2 regions of the Streptomyces sp. NPDC057307 genome follow, and region 1 is predicted to be linked to the other one. Evidence: riboswitches for the same ligand, from Rfam matches in the RefSeq annotation. Region 1 holds a riboswitch; the other holds the start of a gene.
What was found. A riboswitch is a leader RNA that binds a small molecule or an ion and turns the genes downstream of it on or off. The one in region 1 is predicted to bind S-adenosylmethionine.

Region 1 (7,775 bases):
TGACCCGCTCCTGGCCCCGGGCCGCGCTGTCCTGCACCCGGTTCACCCGCTCGCGCAGCACACCGGCCCGCTCGCCCGCCTCGTTGAACCGCTCGGTGGCCTTCTCGGCCTCCTCGAACAGCCGGTCGACGGTCGACCGGGTCGCCTCGGTCGTGTCCCGCGGGTCCGCGCTCGCCGGCGCCGTCCCGAGGGCGGCCGCGGCCGTGACCGCGGCGGCGGACAGGACCGTGACCCGGGTGCCCCGGCTGTGGCCGGGGTGTGAGGAACGACGATGGGACACCACAGGAAGCCGCACTTCCTTCCGCTGGACGCAACCGCGCAGCCCCTGCCGCCCGACGGGCGGAAACATGGCCGGGAGCTGCGGCGCAGCAGACAGTAACCGTGCGGACACGGAGTGACCAAAGACCGCGCCGGGCACAGACAGTGATGCCCCGCCGGAGACCACAGGTCACCGGCGGGGCGTGCGTCAGCGGGAGTAACCGGAGTTCGCCCGAACGGGCGGTCGCGGTCGTGTCCGTGAGTGTGCGTGGAGATCCGTACGGAACGGGCCCGTCCGGAGCGGATCCGCACGAAGCGGATCCGCGCGGAGCGTCAGACGCGGACGCCGAACTGGAAGCTGCCGGCCCACTCCATGGATTCGTACCGCACCACGGTGCCCGGCTTGGGCGCGTGGATGACCTGGCCGTTGCCGACGTACAGCGCAACATGGCTCAGACCGCTGAAGAAGACCAGGTCGCCGGGGGCGAGTTCGCCGCGGCCGATCTTCACGCCGTCGTTGACCTGGGTGTACGTGGTCCTGGTGAGGCTCACGCCCGCCTGGGCGTAGGCCCACTGGGTCAGCCCGGAGCAGTCGTAGGAGTTGGGCCCCTCGGCACCGGATATGTACGGCTTGCCCAGCTGGGTCTTGGCGGCGGCCAGCGCGGCGGCGGCCATGCCCGAAGAGGCCGACTCGTTGCCGAGGTTGACGCGCTCGTTGCCACGGGCCGCGCGCTTCGCGTCGTCGGCCTGGATCTGCGCGCGCTCCTGGGCGGTCAGCGTGTTGAGAAGCTTGTTCGCCGCGTTGAGCTTGGTCTGGACGTCCTTCTTCTTCTTGGCCAGCTCCGTGCGTGTGTCGGAGAGGTCCTTCAGCTTGAGGGTCGCCTCCTTGCGCTGCTGCGCGAGGGTCCGCTGCTTGGCCTGGATCTTCTCCAGCGCGCTGACCTGCTTGCTGCCCATCTGGTCGAGCACGGATGCCTTGTCCAGATAGTCGTCCGGGTCGGCGGAGAGGAAGAGCTGGAGGGCGGGGTCGATGCCACCGGTGCGGTACTGCGCGCTGGCCATCGAACCGAGGCCGGTACGGAGCTCGTTGAGCTCCTCCTGGCCACGGGCGACCTTGTCCTGCATCGCCTCGACCTGCTTCTCGAGCTTCTTTTCCTTCTCCTCGGCGCCGCTGTGCGCCTCGGTCGAGGCCTCGGCCTCGTGGTAGAGCTTGTCGACCTTTTCCTTGACGTCTTCCTTGGTCGGCTTCGGATCGGCCTGCGCGGCCTGGGACGTCAGGGCGACAGCTGCGGCTGCGGTCGCGGTGAGCACGGTCACGCGGGCGCGGCTCGGCTGCTTGGGACGACGGTGGGACGCCACGAAGGCGAGCTCCTTCTTCCTCGAGCCGCCTACCGGGTGTGGGGAGCGGGTCCCCGGCTCCATGCGGTCCAGTTCTCCCGGCGGGCCGGGAATCCGGTACTACCGGACTGAACTACACGAATTCGGCGGTTCCTTCGCCGCCACCCCGGATGGGTGATCAACCGCGCGAAGGTTCGAGGCCTGACCCTAGTGACCTTCTTGTGATCAGTTCAAATCCTGAAGGGAAAAAATTTCGCCGCGGAGTGGTTTCTTCACATACATCGCACGGACAGTGATGAACAATTGACGCTGTGGTGCGACATGGCATGACCAAATGCCGCATTGGCCACAGGAGTTACTAGACGCGCGAAAGCCGCTTCAGCAACAAGGCGGACGCGACGGGTCGCGCGCCGGCCCGCGCCACTCCGTCGGCGACCTCACGGTCGGTGGAGACGACCACCACCGGACGCCCCGGCGGCTCCGCCCGGACGAGCTGACGGATCAACTCGTCCGCCGTCACCCCCGGCTTGGAGAACAGCACCCGCACCCCGCGCGGCGGCGCGAGCAGTACGGGGGCGGCCAGTTCGGCCCCGTCGAAGACACACGTCATCTCCGCGCCGGACTGCGCCGCGAGCATCGCGAGCCCGCCGAGCAGCCGCAGCCGCTGCTTCTCCAACGGCATCGTCGGATAGCCGGTCTTGGTGACGTTGTAGCCGTCGACGACCAGATGCGCCTGCGGCAGCGCCAGCAACTGGTCCAGCAGGGCGGGGTCCATGTCCGACAGCGCGCGGGCCGCGACGTCCTTGGGAGACATCCGGCCGGGCTCCACGGCGTCGACCAGATCGGCGGGGTGCGCGGCGGCCGGCGGCAGCGCCAGCTCGCGCCGCAGTCCCTGCGCCGACTCCAGGACGGTGTCCAGCAGCAGCCGTAGCCGCATGTCCTCCACCGAGCGCCCCTCGCGGGCGGCCCGGCGCCCCGCCTCCACGGCCGCCTCCGCCTCCGCGAGCCGGGCCTTGAGGCGCCGTGACTCGCTCACCGCCGCGGACAGCTGGGTCGCGGCCTCCGCGCGGGCCGTCTCGATCTCCGCGGCCGTACGGCGCAGGGCGGCCTCGCCGCGCTTCACGTCGCTCAGGGCGCTGCGCAGTTTGCGGTGCGTGGACTCGGCCTCCCTGCGGGCGGCGTCCAGCTCCGTACGGAGGCGCTCGGTCTCGCTCTTCGTCAAGGCGCGGGCCTGCGTCAGCTCCTCGCGCAGCCGCTCCAGCTCACGGCGGTTCTCCTCGTCGACCCGCTCGGCGTCGGCGCGCTGGACCTCCTCGCCGGCGGCGGCCACCAGCTTCACCCAGCCGACGGGGCGCAGCACATAGGCCGCCGCCGCCACGTCGACGGGATCGGCGGCCGGGGGCGGCGACCCCGATTCGACCGCGGCGGCCAGCTCGGGGTCCGCCTGACCGAACCGCTCGCCGATCCGCTGCCGGAACAGCGGGTCGCTCTCCAGGGCGGCCGCCATCGCGTTGCCCGCGAACCGGGCGCGTCTGGTCGGCGTGAAACGCGCGTACTGTCGTAGCTGCGCGGGCAGTTCGGTGACGGTCAGGCCGCCGAAGGCGTCCGAGACCAGCGCCACGACCCGGCGCCGCACTCCTTCGGGCAGCGGCCTGTCGAGCGCCTCGGCGTCGCCGCCGGCCGCACCGGCCGGCTCAGCGCCACTTGCGGGCTGCTCCACGATCCGTCACCCCACTACCCTTTCGGGCGGCTCCCTCAGGAACCGGCGCCCGGCCTGTCAACCAGTTCGATCTGATCCACCGCGTTGCACCAGCGGCAGCGGACGGACTCGATGGTCTCACTGACCACGTCGCGCTCCTCGACCTTCGACTGCCCGGCCAGGTCCAGATGGACGTACTCCACCACCTTGGACGAGCGCGTCACGTCGAACCGGGTGAGATTGCCGCACAGCGTGCAGCGCCACCGGGTGGCGTCGGTCGGCAAGGGAACCGTCGTCATCGTGCCGTCCTCGTTTCGTCGAGTCCTGATGTCCCGAAGTCCTGAAGTGCTGAAGTCCTGGTGCCCTGGTGTCCTGAATTCCTGCGGCCTTGAGGTCGAGCCTGCCGTGCTCGGGCCCCGGAGCGGCGCCGAACCGGGGAAGTACGCGCCCGTAACCCTACGGCCTCCCGCGTACGCCGTGTCGCGGCGAGGCGGTCCGTACCTGTCTGTCCGCGTACGGGATGATCCATGGATGATCAATTGGCGCGCGGCGGCCGGAGCGCCGGTGGTGACCTACGGTCTGATCGGCCTGTGCGCTCTGGCCTTCCTGACCGGTCCGCTCTCGGGGTTCAATCCCGCGTACGGGACGGGCGACACCCTGCTCGCCGCGCAGAGCGCGTACTTCGAACGCTGGGGGGTGATCCCCGACCAGCTGACGAGCGGTGACTCCCACGCGCTGCTCACCCCACTCACCGCGCTGTTCGTCCACGGCAGCTGGCTCCATCTGCTGGGCAACCTGCTCTTCCTCTACGTCTTCGGGGCGATGGCCGAGGAGCGGATGGGACGAGTGCGGTTCACCCTCTTCTATCTCGTCTGCGGATATCTCGCGCTGCTCGCCTACGCCGTGGCGAACGCGGACTCCGACCAGACCCTGGTGGGCGCGTCGGGCGCGATCTCCGGTGTGCTCGGCGCCTTCCTCTGTCTCTTTCCCCGCGCGCGGGTCACCAGCCTCTTCCCGTTCCTTTTCTTCCTGCCGCTGCGCTTCCCCGCCTGGATCGTCCTGATCTTCTGGTTCGTCCTGCAGTGGCTGGCGGCCCGGGACGCCGAGCCGGGCCCCGGCGTCGCGTATCTGGCGCATCTGGTGGGCTTCGCCCTCGGCTTCGTCGGCGCCTGGGGGCTCTTCCGGCGTACGGCTAGAGTGAAGCCCCGTCTCGTGGCCACCGAGGGAGAACGTCAACCGTGATCACCGCGATCGTGCTCATCAAGACCAGCGTCGACCGGATCCCCGAGATCGCCGAGTCCATCGCGGGGCTGGAGAGCGTCAGCGAGGTCTTCTCCGTCACCGGCACCTACGATCTGATCGCCATGGTGCGGGTCGCCAGCCACGACGACCTGGCGGACGTGATCCCCGGCAGCATCAGCAAGATCCCGGGCGTCGAGGCCACGGACACGCACGTGGCGTTCCGTACGTACTCCCAGCACGACCTGGAAGCCGCCTTCGCCATCGGCCTCGACGCCTAGCAGGCGTCCGGGCGACTGTCCGTCAGCCGCGGTCGGGGACGCAACGGCCGTCCTCGGTGCGGTAGTTCCAGCGGGCGCCGTCCCGGACGAGTTCCCCGACCGCGCCGATGAAGCGGGCCACGTGCTCGTCCGGCGTGCCGGCCCCGAAGCTGACCCGGATCGCGTTCAGCGACTTCTCACCGGGACCGGCGTCCGGCGCGCCGCACTCCCCCGGGTCCCCGGCGTCGCCGCCCAGCAGGGTCCTGACCAGCGGGTGGGCGCAGAACAGCCCGTCGCGTACGCCGATGCCGTACTCCGCCGACAGCGCGGCGGCGAAGTGGGAGCTGTTCCAGCCGTCGACGACGAAGGAGATGACGCCCACGCGGGGCGCGTCGTCGCCGAACAGTGAGAGCACCCGCACCTCGGGCACCTCCGCGAGCCCCTCGCGCACCCGGGCCACCAGTTCCTGCTCCCGCTCCACGAGCCGGTCGAAGCCCGCCTCGGTGAGCGCCTTGCAGGCCGAGGCGATCGCGTACACGCCGATGACGTTCGGCGATCCGGCCTCGTGCCGGGCCGCGGTGGTGTGCCACTCGACGTCCACACCGCCGTCGCCGCGGCGCGCGACCGTGCGGCTGGCGCCACCACCGGCGAGGTACGGCTCCGACTCCCGCAGCCAGTCGGCGCGGCCCGCGAGCACACCGGAGCCGAACGGCGCGTACAGCTTGTGCCCGGAGAAGGCCACCCAGTCCACGTCCAGCTCCGCGATGTCCACGGGGTGGTGCGGGGCGAGCTGCGCGGCGTCGAGGACGATGCGCGCGCCGTGGGCGTGCGCGGCGGCGGCCAGTTCGCGCACGGGCCACAGCTCGCCGGTGACGTTGGAGGCGCCGGTGACGCAGACCAGGGCGGGGCCCTTCGGGTCGCGTCCGGCGAGGGCGCGCTCCAGCGTGGCGACGGCCTCGCCGGGGGTGCGCGGCGCGTTCAGATAGCTGACGCGGGCGTCGCGCCAGGGCAGCAGCGACGCGTGGTGCTCGGTCTCGAAGACGAACACCTCGCAGTCGGCGGGCAGCACGGCGGCGAGCAGATTGAGCGAGTCGGTGGTGGACCGGGTGAAGACGACCTGGTCGTCCTCGCGACAGCCGAGGAAGTCGGCGACGGTGCGGCGGCTGTTCTCGAAGAGGTCGGTGGAGAGCTGCGAGAGGTATCCGGCGCCGCGGTGGACGCTGCCGTAGTACGGGGCGTAGGCGGCGACGTCGTCCCAGACACGCTGCAGGGCGGGGGCGCTGGCCGCGTAGTCGAGGGCCGCGTAGGTGACTTCGCCGCCGGTGACCAGGGGGACGGTGACATCGCGTCCGAGGACGGGCAGCGGCTGGTCGGTGGTGGTGCGGCTGAGGGCGTCGGTGGGTGCGGACATGGCGGTATCTCCCGGCAGGACGAGGCGGAAACGGCATCAGGACCCGACAGGCGGACGCGTCGTCGTGACGGCGGACGGCCGTGACGACGCGGGAGGCACTGCGGGGGTGGCGCTCACTGAAGAGGGCTCGGGCCCTTGTCTCCGGCGCGGGACGCACCGGAAGGGCCGAAGGCCCTATCGCATTCGCTTGCTCACGAGACTGCTCCCTTGAGGACCAGGACCCCAGGGATGACGACATCCGAACGATGTCCAGGGGTCCGCGCTTGCCGCAGACCTCGCTGCCTACGGCCTGGTCTTCACCCGGGGCACCCCGCCACGGACGGAGGGTTGCCGGACAGCGGGCCGGGGCCGTAGTCGCTGTCACTCATGACCTGGGGTGAGATTACCCCACCCGTACGCGACCGCCCAGACGGCGTCCGCGATACGGGACACGCCGGCGTGTGCGGCTCGTCCGCCACAGCTGTCCTCGATGGCCGGACGGGGTCACTTGCGCCCGTACGGCCATCGGGGACGAACCGGCCGCCGGCCGTTCTCGGCCGGCGCCTGCCGCTACGCGTTGCTCGCCGCCACCCAGCGCTCCAGCGCCTGCTTCGCCGCGCCCGAGTCCACCGCCGCCGCCGCCCGCGCGAATCCCGCCGCGAGCTGGTCGTTCAGCGTGCCGTCGGCCGGCTCCAGCGCCACCAGCGCCGCCGCCGCGTTCAGCAGGACCGCGTCCCGTACGGGGCCGGTCTCACCGGCGAGCAGCCGGCGCGCGACATCCGCGTTGTACGACGCGTCCGCGCCCCGCAGGGCCTCGACCGGAACCAGCTCCAGGCCGATGTCCCTGGGGTCGAAGGACTGCTCCGTGACCTGGCCGTCCCGAACCACCCATACGTGTGAAGTTGCGGTCGTGGTCAGCTCGTCCAGTCCGTCGTCGCCGCGGAAGACGAGCGAGGAGTTGCCCCGCTCGGCGAGCACACCGGCCACGATCGGCGCCATGCGGAGATCCGCCACGCCGACCGCCTGGGCGCGGACCCGCGCCGGGTTGGTGAGCGGCCCCAGGATGTTGAACGTGGTCTGTGCGCCCAGCTCCTTGCGGGCCTTGGCCGCGTACCGCAGCGCCGGGTGGAACTTCACCGCGAAGCAGAAGGTGATGCCCGCCTCCTCGGCGACTTCCACGACCCGCTGCGGCGTCAGCTCCAGATTGACGCCGAGCTTCTCCAGTACGTCGGAGGCGCCGCTCGCGGACGACGACGCGCGGCTGCCGTGCTTGACGACCTTGCCGCCCGCCCCGGCCACGACGATCGCGGCCATCGTGGAGATGTTGACGGTCTTGGCGAGGTCGCCGCCGGTGCCGACGACGTCGACCGTGGCGCCGGGCACCTCGATGGTCTTCGCGTGCCCGTACATGGCGCGTACGAGTCCCGAGACCTCGTCAACGGTCTCGCCCTTGGCGCGCAGCGCGACGGCGAAGCCCGCGATCTGTACGTCGGTGGCCTCGCCGCTCATGATGCGGTCCATGGCCCAGGCCGTGGCGCCGGCGTCGAGATCCTGGCCGCGCAGCAGCGAGTTCAGTACACCCGGCCAGGAA
Region 2 (7,775 bases), on a different contig from region 1:
AGGAACTGCGCCAGTTCCTGGAGGCGCTGCCGACGGCCGAGCTGTATCCGTTCGGCAAGACGTCGTGGGCGGGTGTCAGCGACGACATCAAGAAGAACATCGGCAAGACGGTGCAGCCCGGCGCGGTGCCGTCGGAGATCCTGGCGAGGATCGGCCGGGACGCGACGACGGCGGAGAACGCCGAGTAGCGTGTCAGTCCTATGACCGCACCCGAAGGCACGTCGCGCGAAGAGCACGAGCAGCGCGCCGAGCACGGTGAGCACGAGGGGCACGGTCCCGCCGGACGGTCGGAACTGACCGAGCGGGACCGTGCCGTCCTCGCCGTGGAACGGCGTTCGTGGCCCGGCCCCGGCGCCAAGGAGCGCGTCATACGGGAGCGGCTGGGCATCTCGCCGACCCGCTACTACCAACTGCTCGGCGCGCTCATCGACGACCCGCTGGCCCTCGCCCACGACCCGGTGACGGTCAACCGCCTGCGCCGGATCAGGGACGCCCGCCGCGCCCGCCGCTGAGCGGGGAGTTCACGCCCCTCGGGGGGCTCACACGGATAGGGTCGGAGCATGGGCAGCCACCCGAACCCCCTGCCGACCCCCGTCACCTCCGCCGGCGCCGACGGCCTGGCCGCGCTACTCGCCCGGCCCGGGAAAGCCGTCGTCGCGCTCGACTTCGACGGCACGCTCGCCGAGATCGTCCCCGACCCCGAACAGGCCCGCGCGCACCCCGGCGCGGTCCCCGCACTCGTCGCCCTCGCCCCGCACGTCGCGTCCGTCGCGGTGATCACCGGCCGCCCGGCGGGTGTCGCGGTGCGGTACGGCGGCTTCGCCGGCGTACCCGGCCTGGAGCACCTCGTGGTGCTGGGCCACTACGGCGCGGAGCGCTGGGACGCGGTCAGCGGCACCGTACGCACCCCGGCCCCGCACCCCGGAGTCGCGGCCGCCCGCGCCGAACTCCCCGGACTCCTCGAACGGTTCGAGGTCTGGCGCGGCACCTGGATCGAGGAGAAGGGCCAGGCGGTCGCCGTCCACACCCGCCGTGCCACGGACCCCCAGGGCGCCTTCGACGCCCTGCGCGCCCCCCTCGCCGACCTGGCGGAGCGCCACGGTCTGATGCTCGAACCGGGCCGCCTCGTCCTGGAGTTGCGCCCGCCGGGCATGGACAAGGGTGTCGCCCTGGAGAGTTACGTCCGCGAGGTCGGCGCCGAGACGGTCGTGTACGGCGGCGACGACCTGGGCGACCTCCCGGCCTTCGCCGCGGTCGACGCCCTGCGCGCGGACGGCCATCCGGGCCTGCTGCTGTGCAGCGGTACGGGAGAGGTCCCCGAACTCGCCGAGAAGGCCGACCTGGTGCTGCCGGGCCCGGCGGCGCTGATCGACTTCCTCGCGTCCGTGGCGGACCGCCTCTGAGGGCCTCCGCCGCCCGGAAACGCGGGCGACACCGGGCGTTCGGCTCCCGCATCATGGTCGTTCGGTGTGAGCGGGGGCGAGGTTCGATGGACGACGACCGGATGGACGAGCGGATACGGGCGACGCTGGTGCTGCTGCACGAGGCGCGGGAGCTGTCGATCGAGGATCCCCGGCGCGAGCGGCTGGAGCGGGCGGCGAGCGGGCTTTTCCGGGACGGGCGGCGCAAGCGCCGGTCCGCCACGCGCGGAGCCCGCGCGGCGGCGGACGCCGAGATCCAGGCCGGCACCGTCATGGGCGCGCCGGACCGGACGATGGACGCGCCCCTGCCGGATGCCCAGGGCGAGCGCGACGTCGGTGAGTTGACCCGCCCCCAGCGCTGCTACGTCTGCAAGGACCACTACCGGCGGATCCACCACTTCTACCACCGCCTCTGCCCCGACTGCGCCCGCGACAACCTCGCCCGGCGCGGCGCCCGCACCGACCTGACCGGGCACCGCGCGCTGCTGACCGGCGGGCGCGTCAAGATCGGGTACCAGCTGGCACTGATGCTGCTGCGCGACGGCGCCGACCTCACGGTGACCACCCGCTTCCCCCAGGACGCGGTACGGCGCTTCGCGGCGGCCCCCGACGCCGCCGACTGGTGGGACCGGCTGCGCGTCGCCGCGCTCGACCTGCGCGACCCCCGGCAGGTGCTCGCCTTCACCGACCATCTGCTGGCCGAGGCACGGCCGTTGGACATCCTGATCAACAACGCGGCCCAGACGCTGCGCCGTTCACCGCGCGCCTACTCCGCCCTGGCCGCCGCCGAGAGCGCACCGCCGCGCGCCGCGCTGCCCGCCGTCTGGACGGCCCCCGGCTTCGCCGTACCCGGCACGGGGAACGCCGAGCTGGCGGCCCGGTCCTGGACCGCCGGACTCGTCCCCCGTACGAAAACCTCGGCCACCGCCGTACTGCCGACCCCGGACGAGGCCGGGCTGCTCACCGAGACCGCCGCCGAGAACTCCTGGACCGCCCAGCTCGGCGACATCGACCCGGCCGAGATGCTGGAGGTCCAACTCGTCAACGCGGTGGCCCCGTTCCTGCTCGCCGACCGGCTGCTGCCGCTGCTCACGGCGTCACCGCACCCACGGCGGTATCTGCTCAACGTGTCAGCCGTGGAAGGGCAGTTCACCGTCCACCGGAAGACGAGCGACCACCCGCACACCAACATGGCCAAGGCCGCCCTCAACATGCTCACCCGCACCAGCGCCGCCGACCTGGCCACGCGGGGCATCCACGCGTGCAGCGTCGACACCGGCTGGGTCACCGACGAGAAACCCCTGCCAGCCAGGGAGCGCCACGCCGCCACCGGCTGGCGCCCGCCGCTGGACATCGTGGACGGCGCCGCCCGCGTCTACCACCCGATCGTGCAGGGCCAGGCGGGCAGCCCGGTCCACGGCGTACTGCTCAAGGACTACCGGCCCGTCGACTGGTAGCCCACGCGTGCCCTCACAACGCGCGCAGCGCGTCCAACTGGTCCAGGAACCACCGCTGCGGCGGCAGCGCCGTCGCGGCGGCGGCCAGGCGTTTCGTGCGAGCCGCCCGGTCGTCGGTGTCCATCGTCAGGGCCTCGTGCAGCGCCGCCGCCGTGGCCGTCACGTCGTACGGGTTCACCACCAGCGCGTCCTCGCCCAGCTCCTCGTACGCGCCCGCCTCGCGCGACAGCACCAGCGCGCAGCCGCTCTCCGAGAGGACCGGGATCTCCTTCGCGACCAGGTTCATGCCGTCGCGGATCGGGTTCACCAGCGCCACGTCCGCGAGGCGGTACGAGGCGAGTGAGCGGGCGAAGTCGTCCTTGACGTGCAGCATCACGGGCGTCCAACCGGGCGTGCCGAACTCGGAGTTGATCTCGTCGGCCACCTCCTGCACCCGCGCCGTGTACGCGCGGTAGACCGCGAGGTCCTGCCGGGACGGGTAGGCGAACGCCACATGCGTGACCCGCTCACGCCACTCCGGCCGGTCGGTCAGCAACTGCCGGTAGGCGAGCATGCCGCGCACGATGTTCTTCGACAGCTCCGTGCGGTCCACCCGCACGATCGCCTTGCGGGGCGCCCCGTCGTGCTCACCGATCTGCTCGCGCAGCTCGGCCAGCCGCTCGTCCACGTCGGGCCGGTTCGCCCGCTCGCGCAGGAAGTCCGCGTCGGCGCCGAGGCCGTGCACGCCGATCCGCGTCTTGCCGGTGCCGCCCAGCAGTTCCGTACAGCAGGCGGTGAAGGCGTCCGCCCAGCGGTGGGTGTGGAACGCGGCGCGGTCGGCGCCGAGGATGCCGCGCAGGAGCTGGCGCCCGATGTCGTCGGGCAGCAGCCGGTAGTAGTCGACCGGGGCCCACGGCGTGTGCCAGAAGAGCCCGATGCGCAGATCGGGCCGCAGGGCCCGGAGCATGCCGGGCACCAGGGCCAGGTGGTAGTCCTGGATCAGTACGGCCGCGCCGTCGCCCGCCTCGTCGGCCAGGGCCTCCGCGAAAGCGCGGTTGTACGTCTCGTACGACGCCCACTGCTCCCGGAACTCCGTGCCGAAGGCCGGCTCCAGCGGGGTCTGGTAGAGCAGATGGTGGACGAACCAGAGCGTGGAGTTCGCGACGCCGTTGTACGCGTCCGCGTAGACCTCCGACGGGATGCCGAGCATCCTGACGCGCTGTCCGCCCGTGTCGGCGGTGTCGAGCCGGCCGTCGGTGCGCCGTACGGCCTCGCGGTCGCCGTCGCCGAGCGCCGCGCACACCCACACGGCGTCGGTGTCGGGTCCGATGGCGGAGAGGCCGGAGACGAGACCGCCGCCGCCGCGCCCGGAGGTCAGCGTGCCGTCCTCGCCGAGCGTGTACGAGACGGGGCCGCGATTGGAAGCGACAAGAACCTGGGCGGCGTGCTCGGAGACCATGTGCCGAAACCTAGCCCGTCGCGGAAACGCTCAAACGTACGGTTCCGGTCGGCGTGGATCAGCCACGCCCCCGGCCACGGGCCGCCGCCAGCGCCACCACCCCGGCGCCGACGAGGGCGAGGGCCATGCCGCCCAGCAGCCAGAGCTGTTCCGTGGTCAGGGTCACCGTGTTCATCACCATGCCAGGCAATATAGGCAAATCATACGAATAGACCGGTGGTGCCACGCGGCTCCTGGGCCGGTCGTGTCCTCGATCGCCGGAAGATCGCCGGCAGATCAACCGGCCCGGCCCGCTGAATCCGTACCGGGGCGCCCCTCAAGCCGCCCGCCGCATCCCTCACGCCACCCGGCGCACCCCTCAAGCCGCCCGGCGCGCCGCGTACTCCCTGATCTCCCGCATCGGCGGCCGCTCCTCCGTGTCCACCGCGTGCGTACGCGGCTCGAAGCCCCCCTCGCCCCGCTCGAACTGCGTCAGCGCCGGCCGCACCAGATGCCCCCGCGACAGCCGCAGCTGCGCCGTCCGGTAGATCGCCGCCGCCATCCGCCCCAGCGCCTGGCTGTCCTGGTGGCGGTGTCTGCGCACCCCGACGTCGACCTGGCCCAGCGCGTCCAGCCCCACCGTGTGCAGCGCGTCCACCAGCAGGCCCAGCTCCACCCCGTACCCCACGGGGAACGGCAGCCGCTCCAGCAGTGAGCGCCGTACCGCGTACTCGCCGCCCAGCGGCTGCACGAACCCCGCCAGCAGCGGCCAGTGCAGATTCAGCAGCGGACGCGCCACCAGTTCGGTCACCCGGCCGCCCTGCCCCGGATCGTCGCCGAGCGGGCGGTCGTACATCGCCTTCACGAACCGCACGTCCGGCTCGGTGAGCAGCGGCCCCACGACCCCCGACACGAAATCCGCCGAGAAGTCCTTCAGATCCGCGTCCACGAAACAGACGATGTCGCCGCTCGTCACCAGCAGCGAGCGCCACAGCACCTCGCCCTTGCCCGGCACCGCCGGCAGCCTCGGCAGGATGTCGTCCCGGTGCACCACCCGCGCCCCGGCGGCCGCCGCGACCTCCCCCGTGCGGTCGGTCGAGCCCGAGTCGATCACCACCAGCTCGTCGACGAGCGGCGCCGGGCCCGCCATCAGTTCACGGCGGATCACGGAGACGATCCGGCCGACCGTGGTCTCCTCGTTCAGGGCCGGGAGCACCACGCTGACCTGCGCACCCTGCTTGGCGGCGACCAGCCGGTCGACCGGCCGGTCCGCCGCCGACCAGGACCGCCGGGCCAGCCAGCGCTCCACCTCTTGCAGCACGTGATCTCCATCTCGCGGATCGGACGAAGGGCTCAACCGTCCAGGGGTTCGGTTACAGTCTTGAACAACGCGGATGACCGTCGCATGTCGGGGGTCGTCACGCTGACAATCGAATACCGCTCATCCAGAGGGGCAGAGGGAACGGCCCGTTGAAGCCCCGGCAACCCTCCCGCCGACCGCGAGGTCATGGTGGGGAAGGTGCCAATTCCGTCTTGCGGCGAGATGCGTCGCGAGGAAGATGAGGAAAGGGCCTCGCCTTCATGGCTGTGCAGACTGTTCACGAATCCGACAACATCGCCGCCTCCGGCACCACTGACGCCCCCGTGGATCTCGGACCCGCCGCCGCCCTCTCGTGCCGCGAATGCGGGGAACGCTTCGAACTCGGCCCGATCTTCGCCTGTCAGAGCTGTTTCGGCCCGCTCGAAGTGGCCTACGACCTGCCGACCGACGGCCCCGACGAGCTGAAGAAGCGCATCGCCGCCGGACCCGACAACATCTGGCGTTACGCCCCGCTGCTGCCCGTCCCCGCCGACGTGGCGTCGAAGCCGAACATCAACCCCGGCTTCACCAAGCTCGTCAGGGCCGACAACCTCGCCCGTGAGCTGGGCGTCACCGGCGGCCTGTACGTGAAGGACGACTCCGGCAACCCGACGCACTCCTTCAAGGACCGCGTCGTCGCCATCGCCGTCGAGGCGGCCCGTGCCTTCGGCTTCACCACGCTCTCCTGCTCCTCCACCGGCAACCTCGCGGGCGCCGTCGGCGCCGCCGCGGCGCGCGCCGGCTTCCGCTCCTGCGTCTTCATCCCGCACGACCTGGAGCAGGGCAAGGTCGTCATGGCCGCGATCTACGGCGGCGAACTCGTCGGTATCGAGGGCAACTACGACGACGTCAACCGCTTCTGCTCCGAGCTGATCGGCGACCCGCTGGGCGAGGGCTGGGGCTTCGTCAACGTCAACCTCCGCCCGTACTACGGGGAGGGCTCCAAGACCCTCGCGTACGAGATCTGCGAGCAGCTCGGCTGGGAGCTGCCCGACCAGCTCGTCATCCCGGTCGCGTCCGGCTCGCAGCTGACGAAGATCGACAAGGGGCTCAAGGAGCTGATCGCGCTCGGCCTGGTCGAGGACAAGCCGTACAAGATCTTCGGCGCGCAGGCCGAGGGCTGTTCGCCGGTGTCGGTCGCCTTCAAGGCCGGCCACGACGTCGTACGGCCGCAGAAGCCGGACACGATCGCCAAGTCGCTGGCGATCGGCAACCCGGCCGACGGCCCGTACGTCCTGGACATCGCCCGCCGCACGGGCGGCGCCGTGGAGGACGTGAACGACGAGCAGATCGTGGACGCGATCAAGCTGCTCGCCCGGACCGAGGGGATCTTCGCCGAGACGGCGGGCGGGGTGACCGTGGGCGTGACGCGCAAGCTCATCGAGGCGGGTCTGCTCGACCCGGCGCTCACGACGGTCGTGCTGAACACCGGTGACGGGCTCAAGACGCTGGACGCGGTGGCCGCGACGTCGCAGGCGACCGCGACGATTCCGCCGAGCCTCGACGCGTTCCGTGACGCGGGCCTGGCGCGTTGAGCCTCTCACCAACCCGCTACTTCTCGGAAGGCAGAAACCGATGAGCGTGAACGTCCGCATCCCCACCATCCTCCGTACGTACACCGGTGGGAAGGCCGAGGTTCCGGCCGAGGGCGCGACCCTCTCCCAGGTCATCGAGTCCCTGGAGACGAACCACCCGGGCATCGCCGCCCGCGTCCTGGACGACCAGGGCAAGCTCCGGCGCTTCGTCAACGTGTACGTGAACGACGACGACGTCCGCTTCGAGCAGGGCCTGGAGACGGCCACTCCGGACGGCGCCGGCATCTCGATCATCCCGGCGGTCGCCGGCGGCTGAACAGCACGCACGGTGAACGGTGTTGCCCCCTCCGCAAGAGAAGCGGAGGGGGCAATTCCATGAGGTTGAACGCGGTACAGTTGGGGTAGCCCCGCCGCCGATCTTGCCGCGACTGTGCCCCGCGCATATGAGTTCGCGACAAGATGCGGTCGAAGTGTGGACGCTGTTTGCGCGGTTCCTTGCGCTTTGCCCGGCCCGACTTGCCCTGGTAGCCCGGCAATTCACCTCTTTGCGTGTTCCGCCATGCCCAGAATTCTCGTCCGATTGAC

Region 2: another riboswitch for S-adenosylmethionine. It lies ahead of thrC (threonine synthase); the one in region 1 lies ahead of ACFUN8_RS36080 (aminotransferase class V-fold PLP-dependent enzyme).

What each region holds. Positions count from the first base shown of each region.
Region 1 covers NZ_JBHUZM010000221.1:844-8,618, forward strand. Annotated here, with positions in the region: gene ACFUN8_RS36050 (NlpC/P60 family protein) at 1-283, opposite strand, end outside; gene ACFUN8_RS36055 (NlpC/P60 family protein) at 592-1,617, opposite strand; gene ACFUN8_RS36060 (NYN domain-containing protein) at 1,955-3,316, opposite strand; gene ACFUN8_RS36065 (hypothetical protein) at 3,352-3,594, opposite strand; gene ACFUN8_RS36070 (rhomboid family intramembrane serine protease) at 3,827-4,537, shown strand; gene ACFUN8_RS36075 (Lrp/AsnC family transcriptional regulator) at 4,534-4,815, shown strand; gene ACFUN8_RS36080 (aminotransferase class V-fold PLP-dependent enzyme) at 4,838-6,205, opposite strand; SAM riboswitch class IV at 6,460-6,577, opposite strand; gene trpD (anthranilate phosphoribosyltransferase) at 6,755-7,775, opposite strand, start outside.
Region 2 covers NZ_JBHUZM010000013.1:13,537-21,311, forward strand. Annotated here, with positions in the region: gene ACFUN8_RS07915 (extracellular solute-binding protein) at 1-188, shown strand, start outside; gene ACFUN8_RS07920 (DUF3263 domain-containing protein) at 201-512, shown strand; gene otsB (trehalose-phosphatase) at 561-1,403, shown strand; gene ACFUN8_RS07930 (SDR family NAD(P)-dependent oxidoreductase) at 1,490-2,878, shown strand; gene ACFUN8_RS07935 (trehalose-6-phosphate synthase) at 2,892-4,316, opposite strand; gene ACFUN8_RS07940 (hypothetical protein) at 4,375-4,497, opposite strand; gene ACFUN8_RS07945 (glucosyl-3-phosphoglycerate synthase) at 4,675-5,616, opposite strand; SAM riboswitch class I at 5,734-5,861, shown strand; gene thrC (threonine synthase) at 5,877-7,190, shown strand; gene ACFUN8_RS07955 (ubiquitin-like small modifier protein 1) at 7,231-7,506, shown strand.